3 regions of the Streptosporangium album genome follow, and region 3 is predicted to be linked to each of the others. Evidence: riboswitches for the same ligand, from Rfam matches in the RefSeq annotation. Region 3 holds a riboswitch; each other region holds the start of a gene.

What was found. A riboswitch is a leader RNA that binds a small molecule or an ion and turns the genes downstream of it on or off. The one in region 3 is predicted to bind cobalamin.
Region 1: linked by a shared signal. The riboswitch ahead of cobN (cobaltochelatase subunit CobN) and the one ahead of FHR32_RS31225 (CbtB domain-containing protein) in region 3 are both predicted to bind cobalamin.
Region 2: linked by a shared signal. The riboswitch ahead of FHR32_RS33470 (ribonucleoside-diphosphate reductase subunit alpha) and the one ahead of FHR32_RS31225 (CbtB domain-containing protein) in region 3 are both predicted to bind cobalamin.

The regions. Positions count from the first base shown of each region.
Region 1 is NZ_JACHJU010000005.1:22,016-27,828, forward strand. Features, by position in the region: gene FHR32_RS36400 (precorrin-2 C(20)-methyltransferase) at 1-455, opposite strand, end outside; gene FHR32_RS36405 (precorrin-8X methylmutase) at 452-1,078, opposite strand; gene FHR32_RS36410 (ferredoxin-like domain-containing protein) at 1,075-2,379, opposite strand; cobalamin riboswitch at 2,460-2,652, shown strand; gene cobN (cobaltochelatase subunit CobN) at 2,813-5,813, shown strand, end outside.
Region 2 is NZ_JACHJU010000003.1:771,825-777,637, forward strand. Features, by position in the region: gene FHR32_RS33465 (ribonucleotide-diphosphate reductase subunit beta) at 1-477, opposite strand, end outside; gene FHR32_RS33470 (ribonucleoside-diphosphate reductase subunit alpha) at 503-2,710, opposite strand; cobalamin riboswitch at 2,889-3,091, opposite strand; gene FHR32_RS33475 (Bug family tripartite tricarboxylate transporter substrate binding protein) at 3,090-4,112, opposite strand; gene glmS (glutamine--fructose-6-phosphate transaminase (isomerizing)) at 4,220-5,813, opposite strand, start outside.
Region 3 is NZ_JACHJU010000003.1:293,195-299,007, reverse strand. Features, by position in the region: gene FHR32_RS31235 (acyltransferase family protein) at 1-1,014, shown strand, start outside; gene dop (depupylase/deamidase Dop) at 1,100-2,614, shown strand; adenosylcobalamin (AdoCbl) riboswitch at 2,755-2,848, shown strand; gene FHR32_RS31225 (CbtB domain-containing protein) at 2,891-3,085, shown strand; gene FHR32_RS31220 (CbtA family protein) at 3,096-3,842, shown strand; gene FHR32_RS31215 (histidine phosphatase family protein) at 3,839-4,435, shown strand; gene FHR32_RS31210 (magnesium chelatase subunit D family protein) at 4,419-5,813, shown strand, end outside.

The DNA.
Region 1 (5,813 bases), on a different contig from region 3:
GGCCGTCCGAGCACCGCCGCGGCGCCGCTCACGGAGGTCACGCCGGGAACCACCTCGGTGACGTAGCGGTGGGACAGGCGCTTGTGCATGTGCATGTACGAGCCGTAGAAGAGCGGGTCGCCCTCACACAGCACCACCACGTCGCGGCCGGCGTCCAGATGAGCGGCCAGCCGGGCCGCGCAGGCGGCGTAGAAGTCGTCGATGGCACCCTGGTAGCCGCCGGGATGGTCGGTGGTCTCCGTGGTGAGCGGGTAGATCAGGGCTTCCTCGATCTGGCCCTCACGCAGGTACGGCGCGGCGACCGAACGGGCGATGCTCCGGCCGTGACGGGCGCTGTGGAAGGCGATCACGTCCGCCTCGCCGACGAGCCGGGCGGCCTTGACGGTCACCAGCTCCGGGTCCCCGGGCCCCAGCCCCACTCCCCAGAGCCGTCCGGTCACCATGTCGTCATTCATTCGTCCTCATTCGCGATCGCGTTGACCGCGGCGGCGGCCATCGCACTTCCACCCCTGCGGCCGTGCACGACCAGGTGTTCCAGTCCCGCCGGGTGTCCGGCGAGGGCCTGCTTGGACTCGGCGGCGCCGATGAAGCCGACCGGGACGCCCAGCACGGCGGCCGGGCGGCCCGCGCCCTCCTCGACCATCTCCAGCAGCCGGAACAGCGCGGTCGGCGCGTTGCCGATCGCGACCACCGAGCCCTCCAGCCGGTCGCGCCACAGCTCCAGCGCGGCGGCGCTGCGGGTGGTGCCCAGCCGTTCCGCAAGCTCCGGCACGCCCGGCTCGCCCAGCGTGCAGATCACCTCGTTGCCGGCGGGCAGGCGGCGGCGGGTCACCCCGGAGGCGACCATCATCGCGTCGCACAACACCGGCGCGCCCCCGCGCAGGGCCGCCCGCGCCGACGCCACGACGCCGGGCGACCACCCGAGGTCGGCGACCAGGTCGACCATCCCGCAGGCGTGGATCATGCGGACCGCCACCTGGGCGAGGTCCGGGGGCAGGCCGCTCAGATCGCTCTCGGCGCGGATGGTGGCGAAGGAACGGCGATAGATCTCCGCGCCGTCGCGGACGTAGTCGGTCACGTTTCCCCTCTGGCGGCCGTCACCACGGCCGTGGTCTCTTCGATGTCCGCACAGGCCAGGCTCCGGCCGTCGAGGTCGACACGGTAGCCGTCGCCGGTGGCGACCACGTCCGCGACCCGTCCCCTGGGACGGCCGCAGCGCCGCTCGCAGCCCGCCCAGTGCACGGGGAGCGTACCGGTGCGCGGGGAGTCCGCGACAGGCGGGGCGATCCCGGGGCCCGAGACCGTGGCGCGGGCGGCGTCGGCCCGCACGTCGGCCAGGGACTTGGCGCAGCCGGGACGCCCGGTGCAGGCCGTCACGCCGATCCACGGCGAGCCGGCATCGGTGACCAGGCCGGCGTCCGCCAGTCTGGTGAGCGTCCGCGCGAGCCCGGCACGGGCCAGGCCGGGCAGGACCACCCCCCGCCACGGCGTCAGCCGTACCTCGCCGCCGGACGCCAGAGCGGCCAGCAGCTCCGCCTGGGCGGAGGTCAGCCGCCCCAGCGGCACCGCGACGCCGAGGGCCACCCGGCCGTCGGGCTGCTCGACCGCCCCGATCGGTCCGCCCGCCGCGGAGGGCGGACCGGCCCGCAACCGCTCCGCCGGTGGGCGTAGCCGTACCGGATCGGCGGCGCCGGTCTCCAGGGTGGCGCGGACCCGGGCCGCGACCCGTCCGGCACCGCCGGGCAGCTCGCCGATCCGCCAGGCGCGCCCTTCCCGCACGGCCGGTTCGGCCAGGAACGCCTCGGCGGCGGCGAGCAGGGCGGTGACCGCCGAGGTCACCGGAACGCGCAGGCCGCTGTCGGCGCCCGCGAGGATCAGGGCCGCTCCGTCCGCGCGGGTCGGGAGGATTCCCGCGTCGGGGCCGAGCCAGGCCACGTCGCCCCTGCCGTCGTCGAGGGCGAACAGGAAACGTCCCGGCAGCCCGGCGAGGGCGGCCCGGGCGCACAGCCGCCGGTCCAGCTCGGAGACCAGCGGGCCGGCGTCCAGGGTCCCTCCGGCGTCGCAGCCGGTCAGCGGCGAGGCGAGGACGTTACGGACCCGCTCGTGGGTGGGCGACGGCAGCAGCCCGGCCTCCGCCATGCGCGCGGCGAACCGGTCCGCCGCCCCGGTCCGCCCCGAGGTCTCCGCTGTTCCGTCCCGGCCCGCCGGTGCGCTCCCGGCGCCGAGCCCGCGCACCTGGACGTTCGCGCGGGAGGTCAGCTCGATGACGCCGGTCCCCCAAGCGGACGCGGCGCCGGCGAGTCCGCGCAGCTGGGGGGCCGTCAGCCGGCCGCCGGGGACCCGGATCCGCGCCAGCCCGCCGTCGGCCGCGGCGTGCATCTGGAGCGCCCCGGGACAGGCATCGGGTCGCGATCGTCCAGAAAAGTCACTAATGACCACGCCGAGGATGCTAACGCCAGTTTCCTGCGGAGAACGGGTGCCGTAGTCTCATCGGTGGCGACGGCAAGGGAGGAAGCCGGTGAGAATCCGGCGCGGTCCCGCCACTGTAACCGGGGAGCGAACCCCACCCAGGCCACGGTCCGGCGACGGACGGGAAGGCCGGGGGGAGCACCGATCCGGGAGCCAGGAGACTCCAGCCGTCGTAGCCGACGACGACCCGGGGCGAGGACCCCGAGGGAGGAAGCTCCGTGCGTTCTTCGCCGTTCCCGCAGCAGCTCGTGGCACCGCCGTGCCCCGCCGCCGGGCCTCATCCGCCGTTCCCGCGCGGTCCCCTGTCACCGGCGAGCCCCATCGCCCGGCCGGAGCGTGGCGCGTGATCCTCCTGCTGTCGACCTCCGACACCGACCTGCTCAGCGCCCGTGCGAGCGGGGCGGACTACCGGCCGGCCAACCCCGCCCGGCTCGCCGCCGCGGACCTGCCGCCCCTGCTGGAGGGCGCCGACCTGGTGGTGGTCCGGCTGCTGGGCGGGCGCCGCGCCTGGGAGGAGGGCCTGGACGCCCTGCTCGCCGGGCCCCGGCCCGTCGTCGTGCTCGGCGGCGAGCAGGCGCCCGACGCCGAGCTGATGGAGCTGTCCACCGTGCCCGGCGGGGTCTGCGCCGAGGCGCACGCCTACCTCGCCCACGGCGGTCCGGCCAACCTCGTCGAGCTGCACCGGTTCCTGTCCGACACCCTGCTGCTGACCGGGCACGGGTTCGCCGCCCCCGCCCCCACCCCCGGCTGGGGCGTGCTGCAGCGCGAGCCGCGCCGCGCGGACGGGCCGGTCGTCGGCGTGCTCTACTACCGGGCCCACCACGTCGCGGGCAACACCGCCTTCGTCGAGGCCCTCTGCTCGGCGGTCGAGGACGCGGGCGGCCGGGCACTGCCCGTCTACTGCGCCTCCCTGCGCAGCGCGGAGCCCGGCCTGCTGGAGGTCCTCCGTACGGTGGACGCCCTGGTGGTGACCGTGCTCGCGGCCGGCGGCACCCGCCCGGCCACCGCGTCCGCCGGCGGGGACGACGAGGCCTGGGACGTCGGCGCGCTCGCCGAGCTGGACGTGCCGATCCTGCAGGGTCTCTGCCTGACGAGCAGCCGGGCGTCCTGGGAGGAGAACGACGACGGCCTGTCCCCGCTCGACGCGGCCACCCAGGTCGCGATCCCCGAATTCGACGGCCGGATCATCACGGTGCCGTTCTCCTTCAAGGAGATCGACGAGGACGGGCTGACCGTCTACGTGGCCGACCCGGAGCGGGCCCGCCGGGTGGCGGGCATCGCCGTACGGCATGCCATGCTCCGGCACGTCCCGGCCGGCGAACGGCGGATCGCGCTGATGCTGTCGGCCTACCCCACCAAGCACTCCCGGATCGGCAACGCCGTCGGCCTGGACACCCCCGCGAGCCTGGTCAGGCTGCTGGCCGTGATGCGCGAGCGGGGCTATGACATCGGCGCCGAGGGAGAGCTGCCGGGCGTGACCGGGCAGGACGGCGACGCGCTGATCCACGCGCTGATCGCGGCGGGCGGCCAGGACGAGCAGTGGCTCACCGAGGAGCAGCTCGCCGGCAATCCGGTGCGCATCGCGGCGAGCCGGTACACCGGCTGGTACGGCACGCTGCCGGCGGACCTGCGCGCCCGGATGGAGGAGCACTGGGGGCCCGCGCCGGGCGAGCTGTTCGTCGACAGGACGCACCACCCGGACGGCGAGATCGTGCTGGCCGCGCTGCGCGCCGGGAACGTCGTGGTCATGGTGCAGCCGCCCAGAGGCTTCGGCGAGAACCCCATCGCGATCTACCACGACCCCGACCTGCCCCCCAGCCACCACTACCTGGCGGCCTACCGCTGGCTGGCCGACGGTTTCGGCGCGCACGCCGTGGTGCACGTGGGCAAGCACGGCAACCTGGAGTGGCTGCCCGGCAAGTCCACCGGGCTGTCGGCCTCCTGCGGACCCGACGCCGCGCTCGGCGACCTGCCGCTGATCTACCCGTTCCTGGTCAACGACCCCGGCGAGGGCACCCAGGCCAAGCGCCGCGCCCACGCCACCCTGGTCGACCACCTCGTCCCGCCGATGGCCCGCGCCGACACCTACGGGGACATGGCCCGGCTGGAGCAGTTGCTCGACGAGCACGCCTCCATCGCCGCGATGGACCCGGCGAAGCTCCCCGCGATCCGCGCCCAGATCTGGACCCTGATCCAGGCCGCCCGGCTCGACCACGACCTGGGCATCGGCGACCGGCCGCACGACGCCGAGTTCGACGACTTCCTGCTGCACGTCGACGGCTGGCTGTGCGAGGTCAAGGACGTCCAGATCCGCGACGGCCTGCACGTGCTGGGCGCCGCTCCGACCGGGGGGACCCGCGTCGACCTGGTGCTCGCGATGCTCCGCGCCCGTCAGATGTGGGCGGGCGGCGAGGCCCTTCCGGGACTGCGCGAAGCCCTGGGCCTGAACGAGGACGGCACGGCCGGCCGTACCGGCACCGACGAGGCGGAGACACTGGCACGGGCGCTGGTCGAGGCCATGGAGGAGCGGTCCTGGGATCCGGCGGCCGCCGCCGGTGCGGTCGCCGCGGTCCTGGGCGTCGATTCGGCCCGGTCCTCGGCTCCGGCTGATGCGGTCACCGCCTCCGAGACGGAGCCGAGGCCGGCCGCCGCGGCGGACCCCGGTCTGGTGGAGCGGATCCTGAGGTTCGCGGCCACCGAGATCGTGCCCCGGCTGGCGCGGACCACCGACGAGATCGACGCGATCCTGCACGCCCTCGACGGCGGCTACGTCCCGGCGGGGCCGAGCGGGTCGCCGCTGCGCGGCCTGATCAACGTGCTCCCCACCGGCCGCAACTTCTACTCGGTCGACCCCAAGGCGGTGCCGAGCAGGCTGGCCTGGGAGACCGGGCAGGCGATGGCCGACTCCCTCCTGGAACGCTACCGGGCCGACACCGGCGACTGGCCGCGCTCGGTCGGGCTGTCGGTGTGGGGGACCAGCGCCATGCGCACCGCCGGGGACGACGTGGCCGAGGTGCTCGCGCTGCTCGGCGTGCGGCCGGTGTGGGACGAGGCGTCGCGGCGGGTCACCGGGCTGGAGCCGATCCCGGCCGGGGAACTGGGGCGTCCGCGGGTGGACGTCACGGTCCGGATCAGCGGGTTCTTCCGGGACGCGTTCCCGCACGTGGTGGCCATGCTCGACGACGCGGTACGGCTGGCCGCCGGTCTGGACGAGCCTGTGGAGCTCAACTACGTCCGGGCGCACGTGCTGGCCGACAGGGAGAGCCACGGCGACGAGCGCCGGGCCACCATGCGGATCTTCGGGTCCCGGCCGGGGGCCTACGGCGCCGGGCTGCTGCCGCTCA
Region 2 (5,813 bases), 480 kb from region 3:
CCGCCGGTCGTCCCGCGACTCCAGCCGGTCCAGCCCGCCGAGCGAGTCGATCCACCGGAAGCAGAACTCGGCCTTGTCCCGGATCGAGGGGATGTGCTCGACGGCGGCGAAGGCCTTGACCCGCTCGTCGTGGTCGGGCAGGTAGGTGTCCAGCAGCGTCAGGTAGAACTGGACGTGCACCGCCTCCTCGAAGAGCTGCCTGCTGAGATACAGCCGCGCCTCGGGGGCGTTGAGGTGCTGGTAGAGGTTCAGAACCAGGTTGTTGGCCACGATCGAGTCGCCGGTCGCGAAGAACGCGACGAGGCGGTTGATCAGATGACGCTCCTGAGGCGTCATCCTGGCCAGGTCCGCCAGGTCGGAGGTGAGGTCCACCTCCTCGACGGTCCAGGTGTTGCGGATCGCGGCCCGGTAGCGCTCGTAGAACTCCGGGTAGCGCATGGGCCGCAGCGTGAGGTCCATGCCAGGGTCGAGCAACATCAGAGAGAGCCTTTCGAAGGAGTGCCTACTGGCAGGCGTCGCAGTACTCGGGGTTCTCCAGGGAGCACGCGACGGCCTCCGGATCGAGCACGGCGACGGGCGTGGCCTGGGCCACCGTGGTCTGCGCGATCCGGGTCGCCGGGCGTGAGCGCAGGTAGTAGGTCGTCTTGAGCCCGGACTTCCACGCGTAGGCGTACATCGAGGACAGCTTGCCGATGGTCGGCGTGGCCATGAAGAGGTTCAGCGACTGCGACTGGTCGATGTACGGCGTGCGTGCCGCGGCCAGGTCGATCAGCGCCTTCTGCGGCAGCTCCCAGGCGGTCCGGTAGAGCGCCTTGAGATCCTCCGGCACGCCGGGGACGTCCTGGATCGAGCCGTCCGCCCGCTTGATCGCGTCCCGGATCTGCGGGGTCCACAGGGCCCGGGCCGAAAGGTCACGGACCAGGTAGCGGTTGACCTGGAGGAACTCCCCCGACAGGGTCTCGCGCTTGAAGATGTTGGAGACCTGGGGCTCGATGCACTCGTAGCAGCCCGCGATGGAGGCGATGGTGGCGGTGGGCGCGATCGCGATCATCAGCGAGTTGCGCAGGCCGGTCTCGGCGATCCTCTCCCTGAGCCGCTCCCACTCCGGCGACCGCCCGGCCCCGTAGTGGTCGGGGTGGAGCACGCCGCCGGCGGCCCGCGTCTCGTCGTAGGAGGGATGACGGCCCCGCTCGACGGCCAGGTCGGCGGACGTGGCATAGGCCGCCAGCGCGATCTCCTCGGAGATCCGGGTGGACAGCTCCAGCGCCCGCGGCGAGTCGAACGGCAGGCGCAGCGAGAAGAACACGTCGGCCAGGCCCATGACGCCCAGGCCGATCGGCCGCCACTTCCTGTTGGCGGTCTCGGCCTCGGGGGTCGGGTAGAAGCCCAGGTCGATGGTCCGGTCCAGGAACCGCACGGCGGTTCGGACGGTCCGGCGCAGCCGCGCCCAGTCGACGTCCTGGCCGTCCAGGTGGGCTGCGAGGTTGATCGAGCCGAGATTGCAGACGGCCGTCTCCGCGTCGCCGGTCACCTCGAGGATCTCGGTGCAGAGGTTGGACAGGTGGATGACGTTCTCGGGGCGGGCCGTCTGGTTGGAGGTCCGGTTGGCCGCGTCCTTGAAGGTCATCCAGCCGTTGCCGGTCTGGGCGAGGGTGCGCATCATCCGGCCGTACAGCGACCGGGCCGGGACCTGCCTGACGTAGCGGCCCTCGGCCTCGGCGGCCCGGTAGGCCTCCTCGAACGCGGCGCCGTACAGGTCGGTGAGCTGGGGGACCTCCTTGGGGTCGAACAGCGACCACACACCGTCTGCCTCCACCCGGCGCATGAACTCGTCGGGGACCCAGTTGGCCAGGTTCAGGTTGTGCGTGCGGCGGGCCTCCTCGCCGGTGTTGTCGCGCAGTTCGAGGAACTCCTCGATGTCGGCGTGCCAGGACTCCAGGTAGACGCAGGCCGCGCCCTTGCGGCGGCCGCCCTGGTTGACCGCGGCGACGCTCGCGTCCAGCGTGCGCAGCCACGGCACGATGCCGTTGGAGTGGCCGTTGGTGCCCTGGATCAACGAGCCCCGCGAACGTATCCGGGTCCAGGCGATGCCGATGCCCCCGGCGTACTTCGACAGCCGCGCGACCTGCCCGTAGCGCTCGTAGATCGCCTCCAGCTCGTCGCGGGGCGAGTCGAGCAGGAAGCAGGAGGACAGTTGGGGCCTGCGCGAGCCGGAGTTGAACAGGGTGGGTGAACTCGGCAGGTAGGACAGGGTGGCCATGAGCGCGTACAGCTCGGCGGCTTCCTCGACCGACTCGGACAGGCCGCAGGCCACCCGCAGGAAGAAGTGCTGCGGACGCTCCAGGACCCTGCGGGTCCGCGGGTGGCGCAGCAGGTAGCGGTCGTAGACCGTGCGCAGCCCGAAGTACTCGAACCGGCCGTCGGCGTCCGGTGCCACCAGCGCGTCCAGCGCCTCGGCGTGGGCGGCCACGAAGGCGGCCAGACCGTCCTGGACGAGTCCCGCCGCGTGCGTGGCGGCGATCGACTCGGAGAAGGTCCGCACGCCGTGCTCGGCCGCCTCGTCGGCGATCAGCTCCGTCAGCAGCCCGGCGGCGATCCTGGAGTTCTCCGGATCGGTGATCACCCGGGCGGCGGCCTCCTCGATGGCCAACCGGCGGGCAGCCGGGTCGTTACCGGTCTTCCCGGCGGCGCCGGCCAAAGTCTGTGTCACGTGCTACCCCTCGCGCGCTCGAATTCCCCGTAGGGCTCCGCCGAAAAAGCGCACGCGTCACAGAGCGGTTCCGGGCACGCAGAACCGCCTCATTCCGCGAGCCCTCCCTCGAGGCCCTGGACAGTTTCCATGATCGAGTTCGCCTCGTCCCGCACACGTCGGTGCGCGGCTCGGCGCTCTCTCCCATATGTCACCGGCAGGTCTTCGGACTCACGGGCGCCTGACAGATGCCTACTGACCGTCGCTTCCCAGGCATGGCGTGCCCAGTGCTCCGTGACGGCGGTCGTTCCCGTTCACCGCTGCGGGGCAGTCCCGGATTCCCACCGGGTTCCCTCTTGCCTCGCCCTCGGGAGAGGGCGAACCAGCAACGAGCAGGATCCTACATGTAGGGGCGTCGGACGCAACTGCCCCAACAGCTTGTGGAGAAAGTGCTCAACAGGCCGAGTTCGTTGAGCACCTCGCGGGTACGGCCCGTCTCCGTGACGAGCCACTGGCGGAAGTCGTCTCCGCTCAGGTAGACCCGGTTCCAGCCGTTGGCCACGCAGACGGCCCGCCAGCGGGAGGAGGCGTCGACGCGGTCACACAGAGCGACGGCCGCGTCCCTGTCCTCGGCGCTCATGCCCCGGGGCCCGAGGACGCCGCACCAGTCGGTGTACTCCAGGCGGATGTCCAGCTCCATCAACGTCGGCGCGTCGATCCCGTCGATCCGCTCGGCGGAGGAGACCACCAGCGGCCGCAGGCGGCCCGCCGCGATCTCGGGCACGAAGGATCGGGCGGAGCCCAGCAGGGCGGCCACCCGGCCCTCGTGGAGCGCCTGTGCCGCCTCGATCCCGTTGGAGTAGCCGGCGTAGTCCAGCAGCCGGGTGTCCACCCCCAGGCACTTGCCGATCATGCCGTAGAGCACGTGGTCGGAGCCGCCCTCCATCCGGCCTCCCACCGTCAGCCCGGCGGGGTCGCGGCGGAGCGCCGCGGCGAAGTCCTCGAAGGCGCGCAGGTGTGAGCCGTCCGGGACGACCAGAGCCGCCCAGTCGCCGACGAGGCGGGCCAGGGGGGTGGTGGACTCCGCCACCGAGGCGGCGTTGGCGATCTCCGCTCCCGCCACCATGGGCATCCCGGTGAGGAGCAGCCTGCCCTCGCGCATGAACGGGCCCCGGGCGGCGGGGAACGCGCCCAGGGCGGCGGCGCCCAGGCCGCCCGGGTAGTTGCTCACCTCGACCGTCCGTGCCATCTGATCGCCGGTCAGGACCATGGCCAGCGCGCGGGCGGCCCGGTCCCAGCCCTGCCCGCGCGCGGCGGGCGCGACCACGGTGAGCCGGCCCGCCGTGGGCATGCGGGAGCCGGGCCCGCAGCCGCCGGCGGCCATGACTCCCAGGGCGAGCACGAGGAAGCGCCTGCGGTGCATAAGCGCCCCCTCCCCACACCCCTCCAATACCCCAGGCTATCGACACATCACTTTCTGTCACAAATTAGGGGTCTTATGGCCCTTGGGGGGATCGGCGGGGTCGAGACTCACTCCACCGTGACGCTCTTGGCCAGGTTGCGAGGCTTGTCCACGTCCCGCTCCAGTGCCACGGCGGCGTGGTAGGCCAGGAGCTGGAGCGGGATCGACAGCAGGATCGGGTCCAGCTCGATCTCGTTCCTCGGCACCACGACGCAGTCGTCGGCCAGCTTGGGGTCGGCCGTACGGTGGCCGACCATGAGCACCCGCCCCCCGCGCGCGCGGATCTCGCCCAGCGTGGTGAGGTTCTTGTCCAGCAGTTCGTCGTCGGGGACGATCGCGACGGTCGGCATCTCCGGGCCGATCAGCGCCAGCGGCCCGTGCTTGAGCTCACTGGCCGGATATGCCTCGGCGTGCACGTAGGAGATCTCCTTGAGCTTCTGCGCGCCCTCACGGGCCACCGGGTAACCCCGGACCCGGCCGACGAACATCATGCTCGGCGCGTCGGCGTACTTGTGCGCGAGCTCCTTGATCTGCGGCTCCAGCGCCAGGATCTCCTTGATCTGGCCGGGCAGCCTGCGCAGGCCCTCGCAGATGCGGCGGCCGTCGGCCGGGGACAGGTCGCGCACCCGCCCCAGGTGGAGCGCGAGCAGCGCGAAGGCCACCGCGGTCGAGGTGAACGCCTTCGTGCTCGCCACCGAGACCTCGGGGCCGGCGTGCAGGTAGACGCCGCCGTCGCACTCGCGGGCTATGGCGCTGCCGACGGTGTTGACGATGCCGAGCACCCGGCCGCCCTTGCGCTTGAGCTCCTGGACCGCCGCCAGCGTGTCGTAGGTCTCCCCCGACTGGCTGATCGCCACGTAGAGGGTGTCGGGCTCCACCACCGGGCTGCGGTAGCGGAACTCGCTGGCCGGCTCGGCGTCGGCCGGGATCCGCGCCAGCTCCTCGATCAGCTGGGCGCCGATCTGGCCCGAGTAGTAGGCCGAGCCACAACCGATGATCTTCACACGGCGGAACGACCGCGTCTCGCGCGCGTCCATGTTGAGCCCGCCCAGATGGGCGATGTGGAAGCGGTCGTCCAACCGCCCGCGCAATGTCCTGGCCACGGTCTCCGGCTGCTCGGAGATCTCCTTGAGCAGGTAGTGCTCGTAGCCGCCGGTGTCGTAGTGCCCGGCCTCCCAGTCGACGGTCAGCGGCTCCTTGGCCGTCTCGCGCGCGTCGCTGGCGAAGGTGGTGAAGCCGTCCGCCTTCAGCACCGCGAGCTCGCCGTCCTCCAGATGGACCACCTGACGGGTGTAGCGGACCAGGGCGGCGACGTCGGAGGCGGCGAACATCTCCTTCTCGCCGATGCCCAGCACGATCGGGCTGCCGTTGCGGGCCACCACCACCTCGCCGGGCCGCTGGGCGTCGAGCACCGCGATGCCGTACGTGCCGACGACCCGCTTGAGCGCCATCCGGACCGCCTCCTCCAGCGAGTCGGTCTCCTCGACGGTACGGGCGATCAGGTGCGACAGCACCTCGGTGTCGGTCTCGGACGCGAAGACCGCGCCGTCGGCCTCCAGCTTGGCGCGCAGCTCGTCGGCGTTCTCGATGATCCCGTTGTGCACCACCGCGACACGCTCGTCGGTGGACAGGTGGGGGTGGGCGTTGACGTCGCTGGGCGCC
Region 3 (5,813 bases):
GGGGACCGCCCGTCCAAGCTGTTCCCCGCGATCTCCACGCTGTCGGGCCTCGGCATCCTGGGCGTCGAGCTGTTCTTCATGATCAGCGGTTTCGTCATCCTGATGAGCATCTGGGGCCGGGGACTGGGCGCGTTCGCCCTCTCCCGGCTGGTGCGGCTCTTCCCCGCCTACTGGGTCAGCATCGGCGTCACCGCCGCGGTCTACGGCCTGACCGCCGCCACCGCCCTGGACCCCAAGCTCAGCCTCGGGGAGTACGGGGTCAACCTCACGATGCTCCAGCGGGCCTTCGGCGTCTACGACGCCAACGGCGTCTACTGGTCGCTCTGGGCGGAGCTCCGTTTCTACCTGCTGATCTCGGTCCTGGTGCTCGTCGGGGTGACGTTCAACCGCTGCCTGGTCTTCATGGGTGTCTGGCTGCTGGCGGCGGGGTTCTTCGCGGGCAGCGAGAACAAGTGGGTCGACCTCGTGGTGATGCCCAAGTACGCGGCGTACTTCGTCGGAGGCATGGCCTTCTTCCTGATGACCAAGTACGGGCCCAAGCTGATCCTGTGGTGCGTGGCCGGGATCAGCGCGGGTCTGGCGGTCAACGCGGCGCTCAACCGGGTCACCGGGCGGGTGGAACTGGTCGGCTACGCCGCGATGCCCGTGCCCGGGTGGGCCGTCGCCGCCACGGTGATCTGCTTCTACGTGCTCATGGCGATGGTGGCGCTCGGCTGGCTGAGGTGGCTGCGCTGGCGCGGCCTGGTCGTCCTGGGCGCGCTGACCTACCCGCTCTACCTGTTCCACACCACGGCCGCGGTCCTGATCGTCCCCGCCCTGCGGGACGCGCTGCCGCCCTGGCTGACCGCCCTGGTCACCCTGCTGGCCGCGATGGCTTTCTCCTACCTGGTGTATCGGATCGCCGAACGGCCCGTTCAGGAGTTCGTCAAGGCGAGGCGCCGCAGGTCGGCCACACCGCCTCCCCCGCCGCCCCTGATGCCCTTCGCGGCGGGTGAAAAGGCCTCGGTGCCATAACTGTCTGGCCACCGGGCATAGTGAAGGGTCTAGGGTCGGGGATATATACGGCGAAGAGGCACTCCCGGATGAACAGAGGATGCGCATGACGGTACGGCGGGTGATGGGCATCGAGACCGAGTACGGCATCTCCGTGCCCGGACAGCCGGGAGCCAACGCGATGGTGACCTCATCCCAGGTCGTCAACGCCTACCTGGCAGCCTCGGCGGCCAGGGCGCGGCGAGCACGGTGGGACTTCGAGGAGGAGAACCCACTGCGCGACGCCCGGGGTTTCGACCTGTCCAGGGAGGTGGCCGACCAGAGCCAGCTCACGGACGAGGATCTGGGCCTGGCCAATGTGATCCTCACCAACGGCGCTCGGCTCTACGTCGACCACGCCCACCCGGAGTACTCCGCTCCCGAGTGCACCAATCCGCGGGCCGCGGTGCTCTGGGACAAGGCGGGGGAGCGGGTGATGCACGACGCCGCGGTCCGCGCGTCCGCCATCCCCGCCAACGCTCCGATCCAGCTCTACAAGAACAACACCGACAACAAGGGCGCCTCCTACGGCTGCCACGAGAACTACCTGATGCGACGGGCCACGCCGTTCGCCGACATCGTCAGGCACCTGACACCGTTCTTCGTCTCCCGGCAGGTCGTCACCGGCGCCGGCAAGGTCGGCATCGGCCAGGACTCGCGCGGCGAGGGGTTCCAGATCAGCCAGCGGGCCGACTTCTTCGAGGTCGAGGTGGGCCTGGAGACCACGCTCAAGCGGCCGATCATCAACACCCGGGACGAGCCCCACGCCGACCCGGAGAAATACCGCCGGCTGCACGTCATCATCGGCGACGCCAACATGTCGGAGATCTCGACCTACCTGAAGCTGGGCTCCACCGCGCTTGTCCTGGCCATGATCGAGGACGGCTACTTCACCCGTGACCTCGCCGTGGAGAACCCTGTCCAGGCGCTGCGCGCGGTCTCCCACGACCCGACGCTCAAATACGAGATCGCGATGCGCGACGGCCGTAAGCTCACGGCCGTCCAGCTCCAGATGGAGTATCTGGAGCTGGCGCGCAAGTACGCCGAGGAGCGTAGCGGCAACGGCGTGGACGAGCTCACCAAGGACGTCCTGGACCGCTGGGAGTCGGTCCTGACCCGCCTGGCCGAGGACCCGATGCAGCTCTCCAGGGAGCTGGACTGGGTCGCCAAGCTGGAGCTGCTGGAGGGCTACCGCACCCGCGACGGCCTCCCCTGGTCCCATCCGCGCCTGCAACTCGTCGACCTCCAATACTCCGACATCCGTCCCGACCGGGGCCTGTACAACCGGCTGGTCGCCCGGGGCCGCATGCAGCGCCTGGTCACCGAGGAAGAGGTCCAGCGGGCCGTAGAGGCCCCGCCCAGCGACACGCGGGCCTACTTCCGGGGCCGTTGCCTGAGCCAGTTCGGCGAGTCGGTCGCCGCCGCCTCCTGGGACTCGGTCATCTTCGACATCCCCGGCCGCGAGTCCCTGCAGCGTGTCCCGACCTTGGAGCCGCTGCGCGGCACCAAGGCCCACGTGGGCGAGCTGTTCGACCGTTGCCGCACGGCCGCCGAGCTGGTGAACGCCCTCACCGGCGAGTAGCGACCGTCCTTTCGCGGGGCGGTGGCCGATCTGGCCGCCGCCCCGCGAGCCGTGCTGCCCGGGGAGGCGCGTCATCCGCGCGGCCCGGCGGTGCCGGGATTGACGGGCGGCAGGGAACCGGGATACGTTCCGGGTGTTTTGTGGCGGCGCGAGGGAAATCCGGTGAAATTCCGGTGCGGTCGCGCCACTGTAACCGGCCCCTCGGGGCCGGGAGCCAGGTCACTCGGCCGCCACCGACCTACGAAAAGGGACGCGTCAATCCCGGAGGAGGTGGCCGTGACTCAGATCTCGGCTCCGCACATCCAGCCCGTTCCATGGGCCTCGCTCACCCGCTGGCTGCTCGCCGTACCGGTGCTGCTGCTCATCGCCTACCTGGTCGCCTTCGACCAGGGCGCGATCTCGCAGGCCGGGAACTACCTGCACGAACTCATGCACGACGGACGCCATCTCCTCGGCGTTCCGTGCCACTGAGCCGCGCGCGATGACCAAACTCATCATGCGAGGCCTGCTCGTCGGGCTGCTCGCGGGCCTGCTCGCGGCCGTCTTCGCCTCCATCGTGGGGGAGCCGCGCATCGACCAGGCCATCACGCTGGAGGAGGCGGCCTCGGCCGCCTCCCCGGCCGGCGACTCCCATTCCCACGGGACGGCCGGGCCCGAAGGACACTCCCACGACGAGGGCGAGGCGCTGGTCAGCAGGGACGGCCAGCGGTTCGGGCTCTTCCTGGCCCTGGCCCTGTACGGCCTGGCCGTCGGCGGCCTGTTCGCCCTCGTCTACGCGGCCGTGCGCGGCAGGGCCGGGCCCCGCTCGGAACCGGTGCTCGCGATCACCCTCGCGGCTGCCGCGTTCGCCGCCGTCGTCCTCATTCCTTTCCTGAAATATCCAGCCAATCCGCCTGCCGTCGGCGATCCCGAGACGATCAACCAGCGCACCGTGCTCTACCTGGCCGCCGTGGCCATCGGGATCCTCTCCGTCGCGGCGGGCGCGGCCACCCATCGCTACGCCGACCGGAGCGAACCGTGGCTGCGCTGGCTGGCCACGGGCGCCACGGTGCTGGCGCCGGTGGCGGCGGCCTGGATCCTCCTGCCGGAGGTCGACGAGGTGCCTCAGGGCTTCCCCGCCGGCCTCCTGTGGGACTTCCGTATCGCCTCCATCGGCACCCAGGCGGTCTTCTGGGCCGGTGTCGGCACGCTGTTCGCCTTCGCCGCGCGCAGGCGCAGCCCGGTGTGAGCACCCCTTCGGGGGTCACACGCCTGACGCTGATCTGCCACGCCTCGACCTCGGCGACGGTGCGGGCCGCGTTCCCGGGCGACGAACCGCTCGACGGACGCGGCCTGCGCCAGGCAGGCCGCCTGGCCGGGCGGTTCGGCCGGGGCAGAGCCGTCTGCGCCCCGGAATCGCGCTGCGCGCAGACGGCCGCGGCACTCGGGCTGCGGGCCGACCCCGATCCGCTGCTGGCCGACTGCGACTACGGGCGGTGGAGCGGGAGAACGCCGGCCGAGGTCGAGGCCGCCGAACCCGCCGCCCTCACCGCCTGGCTCACCGACCCCGCCGCCGCACCCCACGGGGGAGAGCCGATCACCGGTCTGCTCGGCCGGGTGGCCGGCTGGCTCTCGGGCCGGCCGCCCGGCCGGACCGTCGCCATCACCCACCCCCCGGTCATCCGCGCCGCGATCGTTCACACCCTCGGCGCGCCCGCCCTCGCCTTCTGGCGCGTCGACGTCGCGCCGCTGGCCCGCGTCACGCTCACCGGCCGAGGCGGGCGCTGGCGGCTGAGTCACACCCCGCACGACGACATCCAAGGAGATCCCGAAGGTGCGTGACCCGCGTTATCCCTTCACCGCGATCGTGGGCTCGGAGGACCTGAAACTCGCGCTCATCCTCAACGCCGTCTCCTCCGGCGTCGGCGGAGTGCTGATCCGGGGTGAGAAGGGCACGGCCAAGTCCACGATCGTCCGTGCGCTGGCGGCGCTCCTGCCCGCCGTAGAGGTGGTGAACGGCTGCCGCTTCTCCTGCGCCCCCCTCGCGCCGGACCCCGGATGCCCCGACGGGCCGCACGGGGCCGGAGCCGGGACCGCCCGGCCCGCGCGCCTGGTCGAACTGCCGGTCGGCGCCTCCGAGGACCGCCTGGCCGGCTCGCTCGACATCGAACGCGCACTCACCGAGGGCGTCAAGGCCTTCGAGCCCGGCCTCCTGGCAGCCGCCCACCGGGGTGTCCTGTACGTGGACGAGGTCAACCTGCTCCACGACCACCTGGTCGACCTGCTGCTCGACGCCGCCGCGCTCGGCACCTGCTACGTCGAGCGCGAAGGGGTGTCGGTACGGCACGCCGCCCGCTTCCTGCTGGTGGGCACCATGAACCCGGAGGAGGGAGAGCTCCGGCCGCAGCTCCTCGACCGGTTCGGGCTGACCGTGGAGGTCCGTGCGTCGCGGGAGCCGTCCCAGCGGGCGGAGGTGGTACGGCGGCGCCTGGCCTTCGACGCGGGTCCGGCCGCCTTCGCCGCCCAGTGGTCCGGCGAGGAGGAGGCCCTCGCGGCGCGGGTCGCGCAGGCGCGGGCACGGGTGGCGGATGTGGTCCTGCCGGACTCCGCGCTCCGGCAGATCGCCACGGTCTGCGCGGCGTTCGAGGTGGACGGGCTCCGTGCCGACCTGGTCACCGCGAACGCGGCGATCGCCCACGCCGCCTGGCGGGGCCGTACCGTCGTCACCGCCGACGACGTCCGCGAGGCCGCCAGGCTGGCCCTCCCGCACCGCCGCCGCCGGGACCCCTTCGACGCTCCCGGCCTGGACCAGGCCAAGCTGGAGGACCTCCTCAACGGGTTCCCCGACGAGCCCGACGACGACCCCGACGGCTCGGACCCCGGAGGACCTGACCGCCCTGACGGCGACACGGGCGGTGGGAGGCCGGGGGGCGAGGGCTCCCACCGGGACGGCCCTGACGGGGACCACTCCGCGGAGAGCGACCGGCACTCCGCGCACCCCGGCGACGCGGCCCCGGACCTCACGCGGACCGGCCACGGCCACGGCTCCGGCACGGCCGATGCCGATCCCTCCGCCGCGGGGCCGTCCGCCGAGCCCCGGCCGGAGACCGGGGCGGGCCGGCGAGAGGAGCCCTTGGACGCCGGTCCGGCGCGACCGGCCCGGCCGTTCACCGTCCCGGGGATCGGCACGGGGGCTCCCGGACGCCGCTCAAGAGCCAGG